2 regions of the Fictibacillus enclensis genome follow, and region 1 is predicted to be linked to the other one. Evidence: riboswitches for the same ligand, from Rfam matches in the RefSeq annotation. Region 1 holds a riboswitch; the other holds the start of a gene.
What was found. Region 1 has a riboswitch for S-adenosylmethionine ahead of QNH15_RS20520 (YezD family protein). Riboswitches for the same ligand answer to the same signal wherever they lie in the genome.

Region 1 (3,168 bases):
CTTAGCATACCGAAGCTTTTTTGTGTGAATCAGCCTGTTCTTTTTGAAAGAGAAAGATTGCTGGTTTTTTTGTTTTTACGGAGGCTGTACACGATGCCCGCCACCCAGAGTACCCCAAGAATCGTATACACGGACTGTAAAGATGTTCCTGAAACCCCAACCGTTTGAAGGATGGTGCGGGCATTCGTAAAGATAATTAGTCCGCCCACCACAACACCGAGAATATGGGAAGGAATAATCTTAACAAGATAAGCTGCGATCGGTGCAGCAATCAATCCGCCGGCCATAAGGGCAATGACCCACATCCAGTTCACCTGATGCCAACCAAGGGAGATCAGGAAACCGATGGTTGCGGATAAGGCAACCGCAAATTCACTTGTATCAACAGAGCCAATGACTTTTCTTGTAGACGTTCCGTTTTTGGCCAGCAGGACCGGAGTGGCTACCGGCCCCCATCCTCCGCCGCCTGTCGCATCAAGGAATCCGGCAACCAATCCCAGGGGAATGAGCTGCTTGCGGCTGAACGCTTTTTCGTGCTCCGTTACTTTATTGTTCTTTTTAAATAAAAAACGGTAAAGAATATAAAATCCTAGAAATAGCAGGAAAAAGGATACATAAGGCTTTACAATGTCACCGGGAAGGCTTGACAAGAAGCAAGCGCCAGCGAAGGCACCGATTGATCCCGGAATAATAAGCCGATAGATAATCTTTTTATCCACATTTCCAAAGCGTATATGAGAAACCCCGGAAGCTGCAGTAGTAACGACTTCAGCAAAATGCACGGAAGCCGAGGCAACGGCGGGTGCGATTCCGAAGGCAAGCAGCAGGGAAGTTGAAGTCAGTCCGTAGGCCATACCGAGCGATCCGTCAATGAGTTGGGCCACGAGGCCGATTAGTGCCAAGACAATCAATTTTTTCATGGTTTACTCCTCCTGTCACGTAAAAAAAAAGACTCCTAACTACTGTTTGTTAAGAGCCTTCGGTTTTTCCGATCAGCTTAGTGTGATTAAATTAATATTTACTATATTCAATAACAGTGAACTCTGTCAATAATATTTAAACAAATTTTCAATAAATATTTTTTAATCCGATATGAATAATAGGGTTTCCTTTGTAATAAATATGTGGTATTATTTAAAAAAATAAAAAAACTTATCCAGAGTGGTGAAGGGAACTGGCCCGATGAAACCCGGCAACCTGCAATTTTTGCAAGGTGCTAACTCCAGCAGAATGTTTATTACATTTTGGAAGATAAGGTAATATGTTTACCTCGTCAGCCTTTCCGAAATGGGAAGTTTTTTTTATTGTCCAAAAGCGAGCAAACCAGAGAATAAGGAGGTTCTGATGTGGTAAACGGTCCAAACCAGGATGAAATTTTTGAGCAGTTGAAAGAAATGCTGAACAGTATAAGATATGGTTCCATTACATTGATTGTTCAAGATGGAAAACTGATCCAGATTGAAAAAAATGAAAAGGTTCGATTCAAGTAAACCATTCGCTGACTAGAAAACTAGAGGCGGATGCTTCCATATTTGTTGATATATCGGCCTTTTTTTATAAAAATGTGCAAAAGGATAAACATTTTGCATCGAGAGCCATATGCTTACTAAAAGGGGTGGTTTACTATGCTTAAGTATGATACATGGGAGGAGCAGGAACATGATTTCCCGTTCCCATCAGACAGCGAAACAAAAGGCGCGATGGAAGTCCTGCAATGGGCCTACGATTATTACGGAGATGAATTGGTTTATGCCTGCAGCTTTGGCATAGAGGGCAGCGTACTCGTAGATTTGATTTCAAAGGTCAAGCCCGATGCACGGGTTGTTTTTCTTGATACGGGCCTTCATTTTAAAGAAACCTATGAAGTTATTGAAAAAGCGAAAGAAAAATATCCGTCACTTAATATTGAAATGAAGAAACCGGCACTCACTGTCGCCGAACAAGCGGGCGAACATGGTGACGAACTATGGAAAAGGAATCCAAACCTATGCTGCCAAATCAGAAAGGTGATTCCACTTGAAGAAACACTGAGCGGTGCCTCAGCGTGGCTTTCAGGGCTCAGAAGAGAACAGTCAGAAACAAGGCGCAATACTCAATATGTGAATAAAGATAACCGCTTCAAATCCATTAAAATATGTCCGCTGATCCATTGGACGTATAAAGACATATGGAGATATGCACATAAACATAGTCTCCCCTATAATACGTTGCACGACCAGGGCTACCCGAGCATCGGATGTCAGCCTTGTACTCTTCCTGCCGATTGGGCGTCAGGAGATGCAAGATCTGGCCGTTGGTCCGGTCAGGGTAAAACAGAATGTGGTCTTCACCAATAATTTCAATTACAGGAGGAACAATTTAAATGGCTATTTTACCGCACGGAGGAAAACTCATTAACCGATACGAACCAGAATATTCAACAAACCATATTCAAAAAGAAGTGGAACTGGATGCCACCTCATTGAGCGATCTTGAGCTGATTGGGATAGGAGCATATAGTCCGATTACCGGATTTCTGACAGAAAAAGATTATTTATCAGTTGTAAACGATCTCCGTCTGGCAGATGGCGCAGTATGGAGTATTCCGATCGTCCTTCCGGTACAGGAAAAAACAGCACGTACCCTTTCAACCGGTGACGAAGTAAAGCTTACGTTTAACGGGGAAACCTATGGTGTCATCGAGGTGCAGGATGTTTACCGTCCGGATATTAAACATGAAGCACAGCAAGTCTATCAAACAACCGATGTTGAGCACCCGGGAGTAAAGAAGATTTTAGAACGCCCTTCCTATTATATTGGTGGTCCGGTTAAACTGGTAAAACGTCCGAAAAAGGACCGGTTCAATGAGTACCGTCTTGATCCAGCGGAAACCCGCAAAGAATTTGAGGAACGGGGATGGAAAACGATTGTGGGCTTCCAAACAAGGAACCCAGTTCACCGTGCACATGAATATATTCAAAAAACAGCGCTTGAGACAGTAGACGGACTTTTCCTTAATCCGTTGGTTGGTGAAACCAAATCAGACGATATTCCGGCTGATGTCCGTATGGAAAGCTATGAAATTCTGCTTAAAAACTACTATCCGAAAGATCGTGTGTTCCTGGCCGTATTCCCGGCAGCGATGAGATATGCCGGACCTCGCGAAGCTATTTTTCATGCCATGGTCCG
Region 2 (3,168 bases), 1.7 Mb from region 1:
AGAATCAAAACCACCACCGTGGTAATCATAACGGTGTTATCGTAACGATAGTATCCAAATCGAATGGCCAGATCCCCAATACCTCCGCCCCCAACAATTCCGGCCATTGCAGAATAGCCGACCAAACTAATTGTTGTAATTGTGAGCCCTTGAACAAGTCCAGGCTTGGCTTCCGGAAGAAGAACATCCTTAATGATCATCCATGAAGTGGCTCCCACCGCAATAGCCGATTCTATGACACCCTTATCAATCTCTCTCATTGACGTTTCTACCATTCTTGCAAAAAAAGGAATCGCTGCTACCGACAAAGAGACAGAGGCCGCCGTAGGGCCAATCGTTGTGCCGGTAAGAAGATTCGTTAGAGGAAGCAATGCCACCAAAAGAATGATGTAGGGAATGGAACGAATCAAGTTTACGATCCATCCGGCAACACCTTTCACCACCGAATTCTCCAAAAACAATCCTTTATCCGTTACAAACAGCAAAACACCAAGCGGAAGTCCGAGAACAATTGCTACAAGCAGCGAAATTCCCACCATATAGAGAGTCTCGAAAAACGCCTTATTAATATCCGGCATAAGCTGGACGAGCGATTCAAGCAGCATCATGGACCACCTCCAGGCTTCTCGTTTTGCTGGTGATGTAATCAATTGCCTTTTTTACTTCGGACGCTTCTCCTGTCAATTCCATAATGAAAATGCCAAGAGGTGTATCCTGAATGTATTCTATTTTGCCGTGCAGGATGTTTCCTTTCACCTGATACCGCTGGAAAAGCTCGGATACGACAGACTCCTCAGCGATTTCACCTTTAAACTGGATCTTGATGATGGTTCCCTTTCTTTTCTCAATCAGCTGCTCTGGAAGATCGAACTGAAGGATACTATTAATGAAATCCCGTGTCAGCGGCTTTTTCGGATTGGAAAAAATCTCATACACCTCTCCCTCTTCGATCACTTCCCCGTTCTGCATAACCGCGATCTTATGGCAAATCTCCTTCACCACTTCCATCTCATGCGTTATCAGAACGATGGTCAGTCCAAGTTTTTTATTTATATCTTTTAACAGATTGAGAATGGATTTGGTTGTACTCGGATCTAGTGCTGAGGTCGCCTCATCGCATAACAGCACCTTTGGATTGTTGGCAAGTGCCCTGGCAATCCCTACTCTTTGTTTTTGTCCACCACTCAACTGTGCCGGATACTGGTCTTTTTTATCAGTCAAATCGACCAGATCCAAAAGTTCCAAGACACGCTTATTTGCTTCAGCTTTCGTCTTTCCTGCTGCTTTAAGTGCAAACGCAATATTTTCATAAACCGTTTTTGAGCTCACTAGATGAAAATGCTGAAAGATCATCCCGATTTTTAAACGTGCTTTTCGCAGGCCTTCACCTTTCAGCGTCGTAAGGTCGACTCCATCAATTTTCACTTGACCCGATGTTGGCTTTTCAAGCAAATTCAAACAGCGGATAAGTGAGCTTTTACCAGCACCGCTATACCCGATAATGCCGTAGATTTCCCCTTCTTTTACATTAAGGGAAACGTTGTTCACCCCTACGATTTCTTTCTTCTTTGAACGATACACCTTTACCAGGTTGTTCACTTCGATCAAGAAATTGCCCCCTCTTTTCTTTCAATGTAAAAAAGCCCCTTTCATCATGAAAGAGGCTTTTGATTATGAATTCAATCTCACCTTATCTTTCAGAATGAAGTTCATTCTGCAGGAAGTGGCACCTTTCCATATGGAGGTTGCCGGACGTCATTGGGCCTAATCCCTCAGTCTCTCTTGATAAGAACAGTTATTATATTATTATTAGAACATTTTTAATCATAAAATTCCTTTTTATCCTTGTCAATACTATTCTGCGTGGAATGGTCGTGATTAAGCGCTTTCATTAAGAAATACGAAGATAGATAATAAAAAAGTAAAGTGCCTTCGCCTTCTGAAATACGAGCCTAGGCATATATAGTGTTGCACTTTTCAGGAATCATTTGGTTGATGGTTTTAACCACATCATCATAAAACAGTTTTAAAGCGACCATTCTCAATTATTTGCTCTCTGCTAATTTCTCCAGACAAGAATCCAAAACGCCTTGTTTAAAATCGTCTTCAGGGAACATTCCTAGCATTTTATATTCCCAATATGTCTGGTGCTCTAGAGGCAATATTAGAGAGGTCCCTATAATCGTAGTCAATTTTAAACTCACCATCGTTTTGTCACGTAAAGATGAGACTTGTCCATACTTCTTGTTGATTCTTTATAAATTCAGATCTTAAATCATCAAAGATAAAATACAGGTTATGATACATTTCATCATAATTGTCCTGTTCCACATTAAATAATTTAGGTATATTATGGCTATAAATAAGCTTATTGCTTTCTTTTGAAACATAATAAAATAAAGCATAAATGTATACCGTCGCCCACAATTCTGGGATAATTTGGTTTATAAGATTGGCTGCATCATGATAAATGTTCTCCATAGTTTTCGTTTCCATTATACCTCGCTATTCCTTATTAATGCTTTCTGTTCAAACTTTATTGTAAAAAATAGGCACTCAATAAAACATCGATCTCCTTACTAAATAATAAGGAACTCTCTTCAATAGGATGAATTTTAATGTTTTTTTACGATAGAAACGGACTTTCTTATAAAAATCGATAAAAATCATCGGTTTTTCAGCAATTATTTGCACTTCTCACTTTCTACCAGCTTTCAAATAATTGATATTTATCATATAATAGAGATAGTTCAATCCATTAATTATTGTAATCCGTGATGATATCGTTTTCATTAAGACAGGAAAGTGTGTGATCCGATTGCACCTTGGCTTGGTGTGACGCCTGCAACTTTTCTGCAAATATTAGGCGAAAAGGTTGGTATAAATGAGCAACAGAGAAACTAACACAGACGTCATTTTAATTGGCGCCGGAATCATGAGTGCGACATTAGGAACTCTCTTGAAGGAATTAGTACCGGAATGGAATATTAAAGTGTTTGAGAAGCTCGGAAAACCAGGCGAGGAAAGTTCCAATGAATGGAACAATGCGGGAACAGGACACGCAGCACTGTGCGAGCTTAACTATACGGTCGAAAAGCCCGATGGATCCATTGATATTAGCAAAGCAATAAACATAAATGAACAGTTTCAGGTATCCATGCAGTTCTG

Region 2: another riboswitch for S-adenosylmethionine. It lies ahead of QNH15_RS02850 (methionine ABC transporter ATP-binding protein); the one in region 1 lies ahead of QNH15_RS20520 (YezD family protein).

The regions. Positions count from the first base shown of each region.
Region 1 is NZ_CP126109.1:3,926,267-3,929,434, reverse strand. Features, by position in the region: gene QNH15_RS20525 (sulfite exporter TauE/SafE family protein) at 30-920, opposite strand; SAM riboswitch class I at 1,150-1,258, shown strand; gene QNH15_RS20520 (YezD family protein) at 1,374-1,490, shown strand; gene QNH15_RS20515 (phosphoadenylyl-sulfate reductase) at 1,626-2,336, shown strand; gene sat (sulfate adenylyltransferase) at 2,363-3,168, shown strand, end outside.
Region 2 is NZ_CP126109.1:529,908-533,075, reverse strand. Features, by position in the region: gene QNH15_RS02855 (methionine ABC transporter permease) at 1-605, opposite strand, end outside; gene QNH15_RS02850 (methionine ABC transporter ATP-binding protein) at 595-1,608, opposite strand; SAM riboswitch class I at 1,688-1,792, opposite strand; gene QNH15_RS26160 (immunity protein YezG family protein) at 2,215-2,481, opposite strand; gene QNH15_RS02845 (malate:quinone oxidoreductase) at 2,885-3,168, shown strand, end outside.